3 linked regions of the Rhizobium lentis genome follow. The protein of the gene in region 1 interacts with the protein of each later gene in a pairwise test. Links are inferred from orthologs where the notes say so. Each region holds a gene or a part of one and is shown in the gene's direction. Other genes may lie near its edges.

The links. Proteins that work in one complex are often made in the same cells at the same time.
Region 2: the proteins of secA (region 1) and secB interact in binary tests that used the Escherichia coli proteins (3 or more experiments, as listed by UniProt). The link is inferred for Rhizobium lentis from one-to-one orthologs.
Region 3: the proteins of secA (region 1) and ybgC interact in binary tests that used the Escherichia coli proteins (3 or more experiments, as listed by UniProt). The link is inferred for Rhizobium lentis from one-to-one orthologs.

What each region holds. Positions count from the first base shown.
Region 1 is NZ_CP071454.1:1,414,291-1,420,054, forward strand. What follows is about bases 1,513-4,792. They hold secA (preprotein translocase subunit SecA), read left to right. Parts: upstream 1,513-1,877; coding sequence 1,878-4,592; downstream 4,593-4,792. Other genes in these bases: J0663_RS06775 (peptidylprolyl isomerase), read right to left, coding at 1,513-1,631; J0663_RS06785 (lipopolysaccharide biosynthesis protein), read left to right, coding at 4,770-4,792. Outside these bases: bifunctional glutamate N-acetyltransferase/amino-acid acetyltransferase ArgJ, read right to left, coding at 1-642; more of J0663_RS06775, read right to left, coding at 750-1,512; more of J0663_RS06785, read left to right, coding at 4,793-5,764. UniProt on the Escherichia coli protein: Required for protein export, interacts with the SecYEG preprotein conducting channel.
Region 2 is NZ_CP071454.1:1,821,631-1,825,826, reverse strand. Bases 1,243-4,196 are described here. They hold secB (protein-export chaperone SecB), read left to right. Parts: upstream 1,243-2,455; coding sequence 2,456-2,938; downstream 2,939-4,196. Other genes in these bases: coaE (dephospho-CoA kinase), read right to left, coding at 3,708-4,196; dnaQ (DNA polymerase III subunit epsilon), read right to left, coding at 2,993-3,715; J0663_RS08695 (FxsA family protein), read left to right, coding at 1,848-2,354; J0663_RS08700 (Tim44/TimA family putative adaptor protein), read right to left, coding at 1,243-1,715. Outside these bases: mltA (murein transglycosylase A), read right to left, coding at 1-1,018; more of J0663_RS08700, read right to left, coding at 1,011-1,242. UniProt on the Escherichia coli protein: One of the proteins required for the normal export of some preproteins out of the cell cytoplasm. It is a molecular chaperone that binds to a subset of precursor proteins, maintaining them in a translocation-competent state.
Region 3 is NZ_CP071454.1:1,067,430-1,071,472, reverse strand. The notes cover bases 1,243-4,043. They hold ybgC (tol-pal system-associated acyl-CoA thioesterase), read left to right. Parts: upstream 1,243-2,315; coding sequence 2,316-2,771; downstream 2,772-4,043. Other genes in these bases: tolR (protein TolR), read left to right, coding at 3,886-4,043; tolQ (protein TolQ), read left to right, coding at 3,148-3,867; J0663_RS05180 (NAD-dependent epimerase/dehydratase family protein), read right to left, coding at 1,243-2,175. Also shown: J0663_RS05190 (NAD-dependent epimerase/dehydratase family protein), read right to left, coding at 1-32; J0663_RS05185 (glycosyltransferase), read right to left, coding at 29-853; more of J0663_RS05180, read right to left, coding at 955-1,242.

The sequences.
Region 1 (5,764 bases):
CAGCGCCTGCAGCGCTCCGGACGCGATGTCGGCGTCGGTGACGATGAAGGAGAGCATCGTCGCCATGTCGGGCGCGATCATGCCGGCGCCCTTGGCAATGCCGTTGATCGTCACCGCAATGCCGCCGATCTCGGCGCTGCGGGTCGACACCTTGGGATAGGTGTCGGTCGTCATGATCGCCTTGGCGGCCTCGAACCAGAAATCGCCGGTGGCCTCGGCCTGCATCCTGTCAAGGACACCGGCGAACTTGGTAGCATCGAGCGGTTCGCCGATGACGCCGGTCGATGCCAGATAGATCTCGTTCTCGCCGCAGCCGACGGCCGCCGCGGCCGACTTCGCAGTCAACTCGGTCGCCTGGCGGCCCTTCATGCCGGTAAAGGCATTGGCATTCCCGGAATTGACGACGACGGCCCGGGCGCTGCCATGGGGAAGATTGGCCCGGCAGAAATCCACGGGCGCCGACGGGCATTTGGAGCGGGTAAAGACCCCGGCGACGGCGGCCGGCTTGTCGAAGACCATCATCAGCACGTCGGTGCGGTTCTTGTACTTGATGCCGGCAGACGCCGTCGCCATGCGTACGCCTCGCAGCGAGGGCATGGCGACGAAGGATTTCGGAGCGAGCGGAGAAACGGAACCGGACATGATGAAACCTGCCAATGAGCATTTCCAGGCGGCATCAGAGCCGGATCGCCGTCTGGAAATGCGACAACATAGTGAAGGGCCCGGAAGAACCGGGCCCGATGCGAACATTACTGCTGCGGCGCCGGCGCGGCAGGCTCGCTGCCCGGCTCCGGCTGCTTGTTGGCTTCGTCGTAACCCTTGCGCAGCGCCTCGTCCGAGATCTCGATCTTGGCAGACGTCTTGGCCTGGTTGAGGAGAGCAAGATACTTGTCGCGCATGACGAGCTGACGAACCTGGTCCTGCACCTGGTCGAAGGGCGGCGGCGGAGCGTCACGCTTGTCCTCCACCTTGATGACGTGATAGCCGAAATCGGTCTTGACGGGCGTCTTGGAATAGGTGCCCTTGTCGAGCGCGAAGGCCGCGTCCTCGAATTCCTTGACCATGCGACCGCGCGAGAAATAGCCGAGGTCGCCGCCTTCCGATTTGTTCGGATCGGTGGATTTTTCCTTGGCGAGCTCGGCGAAATCCTTGCCGGCGTCGAGCTGCTTGATGATGTCCTTGGCTTCCTCTTCGGTCTTGACGAGAATGTGACGGGCGTGGACTTCCTCCTGCTTCGGGAGGGCTGCGACTTCCTTGTCGTAGCGAGCCTTGACCTCGTCCGGCGTCACGGTGTCGACGACATGCTTCTTGAAATAGGCGTTGTGCAGCTCGCGATCGGAGAGATACTGCATGCGCTTCTTGAATTCGTCGGTCTGATCGAGCTTCTCAGCCGCGGCATTGGCGGCAAGAAGCTTCACGTCGATGGCGGCGGAGAGAGCTGCGACCTTCTTCTTGTCGTCGGGGAGCTGCGCCAGCTGCGGATCGAGATTGGCGACGGCGAGATCGAGTTCCGACTGGTGGATCTCCAGATTGCCGACCTTGGCGACGACGGCGTCCTCTGCATGAGCCGGAACCTGGAATGCAACGAAAGTTGCAAAGGCCAGCAGGGCGAATTTATTGGTGCTCAACATCAAATAACCCTTCACAGTTATATCGCCGGCTTCAGCATTGCCTATTCCAGCTCAAAATAGCCATCAACACCGGATTGTGGCCTTTCTGCATCCGCCAAATCCGTTGACATCATTCGACCCCCCTCTTATCTGTCACGCAACCTCGCGTCCAGAACAGTTTCCGGGCGTTTCAAGGCATGCGCCTGATTTTCGGCCGGGCCGCGGACAAGAAACGTCGCGGATGAATATTGAGAAAGGACCAGTCACATGGTCAGCTTTGGCGGTATAGCCCGCAAGTTATTTGGATCGTCCAATGATCGCCGCGTGCGGTCCTACCAGCCGAACGTCGCCGCAATCAACTCCATCGAAGAGAAGACGAAGGCGCTGACGGACGAGCAGCTCGCGGCAAAAACGGCGGAATTCCGCGCGCTTCTCGCCGAAGGCAAGACGCTCGACGACATTCTGATCCCCGCCTTTGCGGTCGTGCGCGAGGCTTCGCGCCGCGTTCTCGGCCTGCGACCTTTTGACGTACAGCTGATCGGCGGCATGATCCTGCATTCGAATGCGATCGCCGAGATGAAGACCGGCGAAGGCAAGACCTTGGTCGCCACCCTGCCGGTCTACCTTAACGCGCTTTCCGGCAAGGGCGTGCACGTCGTCACCGTCAACGATTATCTCGCCCAGCGCGACGCCGCGACCATGGGTCGTGTCTACGGCTTTCTCGGCATGACCACGGGGGTCATCGTCCACGGCCTCTCCGACGAGGAGCGTCGCGCGGCCTACGCCTGCGACATCACCTATGCCACCAACAACGAGCTCGGCTTCGATTATCTGCGCGATAACATGAAGTACGAGAAGAACCAGATGGTCCAGCGCGGCCACAATTTCGCGATCGTCGACGAAGTGGATTCGATCCTCGTCGACGAGGCGCGCACGCCGCTGATCATCTCCGGTCCGCTCGACGACCGCTCCGAACTCTACAATACGATCGACGCATTCATTCCAGTGCTGGCGCCAAGCGATTACGAAATCGACGAAAAACAGCGCTCCGCTAACTTCTCCGAAGAAGGCACCGAGAAGCTGGAAAACCTGCTCCGCCAGGCCGGTCTGCTGAAGGGTAACGCGCTTTACGACATCGAGAACGTCGCGATCGTTCACCACATCAACAACGCACTGAAGGCCCACAAGCTCTTCCAGCGCGACAAGGACTATATCGTCCGCAACGGCGAAGTCGTCATTATTGACGAATTCACCGGCCGCATGATGCCGGGTCGACGTTATTCGGAAGGCCAGCACCAGGCGCTCGAAGCCAAGGAAAAGGTGCAGATCCAGCCGGAGAACCAGACGCTGGCTTCGATCACCTTCCAGAACTACTTCCGCATGTACGACAAGCTCGCCGGCATGACCGGCACGGCGCAGACGGAAGCGGAAGAATTCGGCAATATCTACAATCTCGACGTCATCGAGGTTCCGACCAACCTGCCGATCAAACGCATCGACGAGGACGACGAGGTCTACCGGACCTTCGACGAGAAGTTCAAGGCTATCATCGAGGAAATCCTCGCCGCACATAAGCGCGGTCAGCCGGTGCTTGTCGGCACCACTTCGATCGAGAAGTCGGAACTGCTCGCCGAGCGCCTGCGCAAGCAGGGCTTCAACGACTTTCAGGTGCTGAACGCCCGCTACCACGAGCAGGAAGCCTATATCGTCGCCCAGGCAGGCGTGCCGGGCGCCGTCACGATCGCCACCAACATGGCCGGCCGCGGCACCGACATTCAACTCGGCGGCAATCTGGACATGCGCATCGAACGTGAACTCGGCGAAGTCGAAGCTGGCCCGGAACGCGACGCCAGGGTCCAGGCGATCGTCGAGGAGATCAAAGGCCTCAAGGAAAAGGCGCTCGCCGCCGGCGGTCTCTACGTGATCGCCACCGAACGCCACGAGAGCCGACGCATCGACAACCAGCTGCGCGGCCGCTCCGGCCGTCAGGGCGACCCCGGCCGCTCGAAATTCTATCTTTCGCTTCAGGACGACCTGATGCGCATCTTCGGCTCCGACCGCATGGACAGCATGCTGACCAAGCTCGGCCTCAAGGAGGGCGAGGCGATCGTCCATCCCTGGATCAACAAGGCGCTCGAGCGCGCGCAGAAGAAGGTTGAAGCCCGCAACTTCGATATCCGCAAGAACCTCTTGAAGTATGACGACGTCCTCAACGATCAGCGCAAGGTCATTTTCGAGCAGCGTCTCGAACTGATGGAAGCGACCAATATTTCCGAGACCGTCTCCGACATGCGCCGCGAAGTGATCGAAGATCTGGTCGAAAAGCATATCCCCGAGCGCGCCTATGCCGAACAATGGGATGCCGTCGGCCTGAAGACCGGTGTTGCCAATATTCTGAACCTCGATCTGCCGATCGAGGAATGGTTCCAGGAAGAAGGCATCGGCGAGGACGATATTCGCGAGCGCCTGACGGAAGCCGCCAATGCCGCCTTTACGGAAAAGGCCGAGCGCTTCGGCGACGACATCATGCATTATGTCGAACGCTCGATCGTCATGCAGACGCTCGATCATCTCTGGCGCGAGCACATCGTCAACCTCGACCATCTGCGCTCCGTCATCGGTTTCCGCGGTTATGCCCAGCGCGATCCGCTGCAGGAATACAAGTCCGAAGCCTTCGAACTCTTCACCGGGCTCCTCAACAATCTGCGCGAGGCCGTCACCGCCCAGCTGATGCGCGTCGAACTGGTGCAGCAGGCGCCCGCCGAACCCGAACCGCCACTGATGCAGGCCCATCATCTCGATCCGACGACCGGCGAGGACGACTTCGCCCCTATCTACCAGGCCTCCGAAGTCACGGTCGCCCCCGAGAACCGCAAGCCTGATGACCCCGCTACCTGGGGCAAGGTCGGCCGCAACGAGGCCTGCCCTTGCGGCTCCGGCAAGAAATACAAGCATTGCCACGGGGCCTTCGAACAGGTCTGAGAAAATCGCAACGACGCTGAAAATGCCGCCTTCGGGCGGCATTTTCTTTCTGCGGCAACGCCGGAAAGTAACAGTTCCGCGTTGGACGACGAGCCGCATCCGGAACCGTTTCTTAACCCTGCTCTGTCAAGACTTCAGGGACGATTTGCCTGACCTTCAGAGTTTTGCGTGTTCATCATGGCAGTCATAGAAACAGCGGAGAAACTGCTGCCGGCGGGTCTGCGCCCGATCGGCGGGCGTACGCTGCGCATGCTTGCGGCCGTGCTCACCGAGGGTGGGGAGAAGGCCACCGCCCAGCGCATGGCGCTGACGGCCTTCTCGATCCGTATCCTCAGTGCCGCGCTCGCCTTTATCTCCCAGATCGTCCTCGCCCGGCTGATGGGCGAATATGAGTATGGCGTCTTCGTTTTCGTCTGGGTGCTGGTCGTCATGGTTGGCGATCTCTCCTGTCTGGGCTTTCACACCGCCATTGTCCGTTTTCTGCCGCAGTACAAGGCGGCAGGCGCCTTCGACGAAATCCGCGGGCTGACCGGCACGGCACGGGTTTTCGCACTGCTTTCGGGCACGGCGATGCTCGCGGCCGGCATGCTCGGACTGCACTTCTTCGGCGATACGATCGAGGCCTATTATCTCGTCCCGATCTTCCTCGGCCTGCTGGCCATGCCGATGATTGCACTCGGCGATATTCTGGAAGGCACCTCGCGGGCGAACCATTGGGCGGTGATGGCGCTGAGCCCGGTCTATATCATCCGCCCGATCCTCATCATCGCCTTCATGCTGATCGCGATTGCCATGGGCGCCCCGCATACGGCCGTCACGGCGATGCAGGCAGCGCTTGCCGCCACCTTCGTCACTGCCCTCGGCCAATATGGCGCAACCCTCTACCGCCTGCGCCGGCATTTCGACGAAGGCCCGCGCAAGGTCGATTTCCTCGCCTGGCTCAGTGTCGCCTTCCCGATCTTCCTGATCGAGGGCGTGAGTTTCCTGCTCACCAATTCCGATGTCGTCGTCGTCGGCATTTTCCTCGAGCCGCACGACGTCGCCATTTATTTCGCCGCCGCCAAGACCATGGCGCTGGTTCATTTCATCAATTTCTCGGTGAAGGCCGCCGCCGGCCCGCGCTTTTCCGCGATCATCGCCGAAGGTGATCATGCCCAGCTCGCGAGCGCCGC
Region 2 (4,196 bases), 410 kb from region 1 along the record:
CGACGATCGCCGAACCGGTATCGAGCGCCAGCATCAGCCGCCGGAAAGGTCGCCCCTGATCGAGATGAATGAGGCTATCGGCGCTGATGAAAAAGGGAAAACCGAACGTATGGATCATCCGGTCGACCGCCAGCGAGCGCCCGGCGAGGAGCGGCACCTTGGCAGCGGCGATCGGACCCGCCTCAGGATCTGCGGTACGCAGGCCGAGAGCCTCCGAGGGCATTTCGCGGAAGAAAATATAGGAGCGGTTGTGCCATAGCACCTCGTCCACTCGCCCCGGATTGCGGGCCAGCCAGCCGCGGATCGACTGCATGGAAATCTCGGCGCGGTCGATCTCTCCGCGCTCGATCAGCAGCTTGCCGATCGCCGAGAAGGGATGTCCCGCTTTCGCCGCGTAAGTGATGCGGCCGATGCGGCCGTCGCGATAACGCAGCCGCGCGGCACCCTGCACATGCACGAAGAAAACGTCGACCTTCGACTTCGCCCAGGCGATTTCAAGGCCTCGACCTGCAAGAAAACCCTGGTCGATCTCGCGGCGATCCGGATAGGCGCCAACGCGGCCGTCACCATGCAGACGGCCGAAGACATAGGATACATCCAATTCGGCGGGGCGATTGCCGTCATCAAGATCGATCAGATCGTCCGGGCGGCTGTAGAAGGGAAATCGGAAGACGTCGTCCGGCCGCTCGGACACCTCGATCTCGGGCTCGTAGAAGGCGGTGACGAAACCGGAACCGCCGTCCTTGCGGCGGATCAGAAAGGGTCGACAGCGTGCTTCGAAAAAGGCGCGCGCCGATGCCGGCGACGACGGCGTAAAATTTTCAGCGTCCAGGAGAAGCGGTAGCAGATCGTCCGAGCTCAGGCCGAGCGATCCGGTGCGATAGGGTTTGACATCGGTGATCTGCCGGCGGCAGCGTCGCATCACTTCGAAAAGGCCGGAGGGATCATCATCCTTCCAGCCTTCCAGTCGATCGAAGCTGATGGCTTGCAGGACGAAGTCCGATGCGTGGTCACTCATGTTCCGATTCGGTCGCCACCAGTTTCCAGTTCGGATCGCGCGAACGGGTGTCGCGGGCGAAGGTCCAGAGGTCGTTGACCTCGGCGACGTTTTCGGCGTCGCCCTCGATCAGCACGTCGGCTTTGTCGTAGGTCGCCGATATCAGCTGGCTGACGATGCGAACCGTGATCTGCGCTTCGCTGCCCTTGGTCTCGGCATGGGTGATTTCGGCCTTGTCGATGCCGACGAAGGTGGACTTCACCTTATCGCCGCGGGCTTCGCGCTCGCCGATCGCCGCATCGAATCCATCATAGACTTCGCGGGACAGGAGGTTCTTCAGGGTTTTCCGGTCGCCGTCGGCATAGGCCATGACGATCATCTCGTAAGCCATGCGGGCGCCGTTCAGAAACTCCTTCGGGCTGAAGGACGGATCGGCCTTGTTCAGGGCGCGCAGGGATTCATTGAGCGGCGTTCCGGATGCGGCGACGGCGTCGATCTCGGAGAAGCGATCCTCATCGTCAGCCGTCGTGTCCCGGCGCGGCAGGGTCACGACCTTGCCGGCATCGGCGGCGTCGGCCGGCGCCGTATCTCGCGGGCTGTAAAGATCGCGCGGCGGCTTCTCATTTCCTGTGCGGCGACCGAGCACGGAACGGAGCTGAAAGAAAATCAGCACCGCCGCCACCAGGAAGAATAATGTGATGAAGTCGTTCGAACTCATATCGTATCGCAACCGCCGTTAACATCTCTGATTTGTACTCCCATATAGTCCGCCTATACAGATGATTCAAATCATGGCTGGCGTCTTCGCCGGCACCAAGAGGAGACCGGCAAAGCCCGGGACATGACGACCATGCGTTTTTCAATCCTGCCGGCTTTCATTCTGCTGCTGCCGCTTGGCGAAATTGCCGGTTTCGTCGTCGTCGGCCGGGCGATCGGCCTGGCGCTGACACTTGCGCTCGTCATGGCAAGTTTCGTTCTCGGCGTGGTCCTGCTGCGCCGGCAGGGTATCGGGATCCTGCGCCGCATGTCGAGCGAAGGACGGAACGGCGTGATGCCGGGGCGCGATCTCCTGAAGCCAGTGATGACGGTGATCGCCGCTCTGATGCTGATCATTCCGGGTTTCCTGACGGATATCGTCGCAATCCTTATTCTCCTTCCGCCGGTGCGCGAGTTCATCTGGCGGGCGATCGCCAAACGCTTCGTCGTCGTCAATGCCAAGGGCGGCTTCTCCGCGGGACCGAAATCGGATTTCCGCGATCGCAATCCGAATTCGAAGGTGGTCGATCTCGATGAGGAGGACTATCATAGGGAGCCGGATCGCAAATCGCCGTGGTCCGGCAAACATCTCGGTGACTGAGGCTGAGCCGGCGATCAGTTGCGCCTTGCGCTCAGGGTTGTAAGCCCCTCCCCGAAATGTTAGATGGCGGCACCATTCCCATGCCCTTCGAGGAAAAGCCAATGGCAGACGATAACAACAGCAACGGCGCGACCAACCCCACCCTTTCGATCCTTGCGCAATACACCAAGGACCTCTCCTTCGAAAATCCGGGTGCGCCGCGTTCGCTGCAGGCCCGCGACAAGGCGCCGACGATCAACATCAATGTGAACGTCAACGCCAATCCGCTTTCCGACACGGATTTCGATGTCGTGCTGTCGCTGAATGCCGAAGCCAAGGACGGCGACAAGACGGTCTTCCATACCGAGCTCGTCTATGGCGGCGTCTTCCGCGTTGCCGGTTTCCCGCAGGAACACATGCTGCCGGTCCTCTTCATCGAGTGCCCACGCATGCTCTTCCCCTTCGCCCGTCAGATCATCGCCGACGTGACCCGCAACGGCGGCTTCCCGCCGCTGATGATCGACCCGATCGATTTCACGCAGATGTTTGCCCAGCGGGTCGCCGAAGAACAGGCCCGCGCCAAGGTTCAGGCCGTTCCGAACTGATCGGACGTTCCGGCATTGACATGCGGATGATGCCCGGGCAGGTCCCGGGCATTTTCAATTAGGGCTGCGGTATTTTGCCCAGATGCCTTTTTCACCGAGCTTGGCGACCAGGGCCTCGTGCGCCTGCGCTTCGGCCGGGCTGAGGCGAGGTGCGAGCGGGCGGGGCCGTTCGAGCGGTGCGGCAATCAGCAAATCGTCTTCCGTCACCATTTCACCGCGTGCCGCCTGGCCGGATTGACCTGATATGCTCAGGCCGAATGCTGCCTGCCTGCCGCCGATCATCTCGATATAGACCTCGGCCAGCAATTCGGAGTCGAGCAGCGCGCCGTGTTTGGTGCGGTGCGAATTGTCGATGCCGTAACGCCGGCAGAGCGCATCGAGAGAATTCGGCCCCATCGGATTTTTGCGCCGCGCCATCGACAGTGTATCGACCACCTTGTCCGGCAAGATTGGCGGCAAACCCAGCCGGGCGAATTCGGCATTGATGAAGCCCATATCGAAGGTGGCGTTATGGGCAATCCACTTCGCGTCGCCGAAGAAGGCAAGGATCTCTTCGGCGACCTCGGCAAATGGCTTCTTGTCCTTCAGGAACTCGTCGGTAATGCCGTGCACGGCGAGTGCATCCGGATGAACCTTCTGGTCTCCAGGGTTGATGTAGATGTGGATCGTATTGCCTGTGGGGAAATGGTTGAAGAGTTCGATGCCGCCGATTTCGATGATGCGGTCCGTCCGGTTATCCAGGCCGGTGGTTTCCGTATCGAAAATGATTTCACGCATTCCGGAATTCTCCGCTGGCAATCCGCTTTTTCAGGTCGGCGACAATCTCAAGCACCCGTTCCTTCGTCTCCGCGATACTGTGGCTGGTGTCGATCAGGTAATCAGCACGGCGCCGTTTTTCCGCGTCCGGCGTCTGGCGCGAGAGAATCATGTCGAATTTTTCCTCGGTCATGTCTTCCCGCGCAAGCACCCTCTCGCGCTGAATCTGTGGATCGGTGCTGACGACGACGATGACATCCACTCTTTCCCAGGCGCCGGTTTCGAAGAGCAGCGGAATATCGAGCAGAACCATTTCGGCGCCGGCGGCGCGCTGTTGCGCCAGAAATTCCCTCTCGCGCTTGCGGACCAGCGGGTGAACGATCGCCTCCAGGCGTTTGAAACCGTGGGGATCGAGCGCCAGCTGCCGGCCGAGTTCGTGCCGGTCGACGGCTCCATCCTTCATCGTGCCCGGGAAGGCGGCGTCCACCAGGGGCGCAGCCTC
Region 3 (4,043 bases), 350 kb from region 1 along the record:
AGACCCGTTCCTCCGGATACCAGTACTTTCATGTTGTCCCTTCCGGATTTCTCAGCGCCGTGATCTCAGGCAAATCGCCACTGTCGTGTAAGCGATTCCACAAATCGATCAAAGGTTGTAGCTGTTTTGCCTTGGGATGATCCCTTTCCCACGGTTTTTCATATTGGTAGTGCACGATCGAAATGCTCTTCCAGTCCCAAAGCTCCGGCATGGTGAACCATACATATTGCAGCATGTTGAAATAGACCGGCAGACCGTGCCATTCCGGGAAAAACGTCTCGAGAAAGGTCTGGTCGGTGCGCCGCCAGAAAGCCTCCGGCCTGTCGAGACGTTCGAGCATGTGCCGAAATGTGTCATGCGACGGTGTGGCGACGAAGACGCCGGAATTCATGCGGCGGAAATCGGCGAGACTCTCGTAGACATTGGGAGCAGCGGAGAATTCCGGATAGAGGAACAACCTGTCGACGTTCTTCAGCACCAGCGCATCGGCGTCGATGAAGACGCAGCGCTCGTATTCGACGAGCTGCCAGAGTCTCAACTTGCAGAAATTGTCGAGCGGCGAATGGAAATCCGGTTTGCGGCCTTTGGTAAAAGGAGCCGCGGAATGGAGGCTGCCGCGGGCGTGGCGCTCGTTGAAGGCAGGGGATAGCGGCAGATGCTCGACCTCGATGAGCCTGCAGGCCAGCGCTTTAAGGGGGGTGAGGGCGGCGGCATCGACGCCGCCGGTGTGGAGGACGACGATATCGGCATTGGTGCCGGTGCGGCGCAAGGAACGGGCGAGGGCGGTGGCGCCCATGGCGTAGTCCGCGTTGGTGACGAGGGTGACGTAGGCAAGGTTTGGGGTAGAGGTCATCGGCGCTGGCCGCCCCTACATTCTCCCTCTCATTCCTGTGACAAGCACAGGAATGAGAGGGAGATTATTGGATTGGCCGGGCTTCACCATCAGGCCTTTGCTCACGACACGGACTTCAATCGCTTGCCTTCCGGATCGTGGTCGATCGTCGCGGCGATATCCCTGGTCCAGGCGGAAACAGCCGGTACGCGCGAGCGGTCGACGCGGTAGGCGAATTTCTTCGCCACGTCGACGATCTCGCCGAGCAGGCCGGCTTCCAGGGTGATCGGTTCGAGGCCGAGATCGAGGAACTTCTCGTTCCTGACGATCAGCTCGTTCTCGGCCGCCTCCTTGCGTGGGTTGGGCAGCCAGGCGATCTTGGCGCCGGTCATCCTCGCAATCATCTCGGCGAGGTCGCGCACGCGGTGGGTTTCCGTCATCTGGTTGAAGATCTCGACGCGGGCGCCGCGGGCGGGCGGGTTCTTCAGCGCCAGCTCGATGCAGCGTACCGAATCCTGGATGTGGATGAACGCGCGGGTCTGGCCGCCGGTGCCGTGCACCGTCAGCGGATAGCCGATCGCGGCCTGAATGAGGAAACGGTTGAGCACCGTCCCATAGTCGCCGTCATAATCGAAACGGTTGATGAGCTGGGCGTGGCGGCGTGTCTGTTCGGTGTGCGTGCCCCAGACGATGCCCTGATGCAGGTCGGTGATCCTCAGCCCATCATTCTTTGCGTAGAACTGGAAGAGAAGCTGATCCAGACACTTGGTCATGTGGTAGATCGAGCCGGGATTGGAGGGGTAGAGGATCTCCTGGCTGACCGTCTCGCCGCCCGCGGTTTCGATGCCGACGGGCAGATAACCTTCGGGGATCGCCGCACCAACGGTCGAATAGCCGTAGACGCCCATGGTGCCGAGATGGATGAGGTGGGCGTCGAGATTGAGCTCGGTCAGCGCGTTCAAAAGGTTATGCGTGGCGCTGACATTGTTGTTCACAGTGTAGTTCTTGTGTCGGTCGCTTTTCATCGAATAGGGTGCGGCGCGCTGTTCGGCGAAATGGACGATGGCGTCCGGCCGGTTTTCCGAAAGCCATTTCTTCAGCAGTTCGTAATCCCTGGCGAGATCGATCAGGTTGAAGTGGATGCGGCGGCCGGTTTCGGTATGCCAGATGCGGGTGCGCTCCTGGATCGAATCCATCGGCGTCAGCGACTGAACGCCGAGTTCGGTGTCGATCCAGCGGCGCGAGAGGTTGTCGAGGATATGGACGTCATGACCGGCATCGGAGAGATGCAACGAGGTGGGCCAACCAATGAAACCGTCTCCGCCCATAACCGCAATCTTCATCGCATCGTCTCCTGATCGGTCGCTCATTATCGGGAATAGTTAGAAATTATGACAATCATTCAATGCCGCCGGCGAGGCATTCAATGCTTGCCTGCCGGGAAGCGTTGCGCCAAAGAGGGCACCTCAGTTTGGAGAAAATTATGACGGAACGCCCTTTTTCCATTTCGGGAGAGCTGACGGAGGCCGGGCATCGCCTCGTTCAGCGGGTCTATTATGAAGACACGGATTTTTCCGGGCTGGTCTATCACGCCCGCTATCTGCATTTCCTTGAGCGCGGCCGCACGGACTATCTGCGCTGCCTCGGCGTCGAACAGCGCGAACTCGTCAGCGCCGACGAGGAGGGGTTGGTCTTCGTGGTCCACCGCATGGAGATCGACTTCAAGAGCCCGGCGCGCATGGACGATGTGCTGACGATCCTGACGCATACGGAAAAAGCCGGCGGCGCCAAGATGGTGCTCAATCAGCAGATTCGCTCCGGCGAGACGCTGCTGATCGCTGCCAAGGTGATTATTGCCGTCATCAACGCCAAGGGGCGCCCAAGACGGCTGCCGGAAACGCTGGCGGCGAAATTCCTCGAGGGCAGCACACCGCTATAGTCGCGAATCGCCTGAAGTTCGGGACTTGTAAAAACTTGAGCTCTATGTGAAGGAATTCTCGCGCTGCAGGATGGGCGCTCTTTCGGCAGCCGGATCTTGCTCCGGTCAAGTAAACCATGAAACAAAATCTTTCCAATACAGGCTTGCTGTCACAGTCCGGCACTAACGATCTATTAACCATAATAGTGTCTTACTGGGAAAGTCGGAGTTTGTGCGGTGCACGCCTTCCTTTGACCAAATTTGACGGCAAGAAGGCGGAAGATGAGCTTGGAAGCTTGACCAGGGCTTTGGGCGGCGGCCGCCGGACACTTCTTGCGAGATCACTTTGTGCCGCCCGGTCCAGCGCCGGGCGTTTGGATTCGGGGATTTTGGATCAATGGAACAAGTAGGATTGGCAGCAGCAACGGCGGACGTCAGCCTCTGGTCGCTTTTCATGCAGGCCGGCATCGTCGTCAAGCTCGTCATGCTCGGGCTCATCGCAGCCTCGGTATGGACCTGGGCGATCGTCATCGACAAATACCTGGCTTACGGCCGTGCACGACGCCAGTTCGACAAGTTCGAACAGGTGTTCTGGTCGGGTCAGTCGCTGGAAGAACTTTATCGCTCACTGTCGGAACGCAACAATACCGGACTGGCATCAATCTTCGTCGCGGCCATGCGCGAATGGAAGAAATCCTTCGAACGCGGCGCGCGATCGCCGATCGGCCTGCAGATGCGTATCGACCGGGCAATGGACGTGACGCTGGCACGTGAAACCGAATATCTTGGCGCCCGTCTCGGCTCGCTCGCGACCATCGGTTCGGCCGGCCCGTTCATCGGTCTCTTCGGCACCGTCGTCGGTATCATGACCTCGTTCCAGGCGATCGCCGGTTCGAAGTCGACCAACCTTGCGGTCGTGGCACCCGGTATCGCCGAAGCGCTTCTCGCCACCGCGATCGGCCTCGTCGCCGCTATCCCGGCCGTTATCGCCTACAACAAGTTCTCCGCCGACGCCGGCAAGCTCTCGGCGCGCATGGAAGGCTTCGCGGACGAATTCTCCGCCATACTTTCGCGCCAGATCGACGAGAAGCTGCAGCCGCGTCAAGCTGCGCAGTAACCAACGGAGTATTCTGACATGGGTATGGCTGTTGGAGGCAATGGCGGCGGGGGCGGCGGACGCCGCCGTCGTGGCGGTCGGAACAAGGCCGTGATCTCCGAAATTAACGTGACGCCGCTCGTAGACGTCATGCTGGTGCTTCTGATCATCTTCATGGTGGCGGCACCGATGATGAC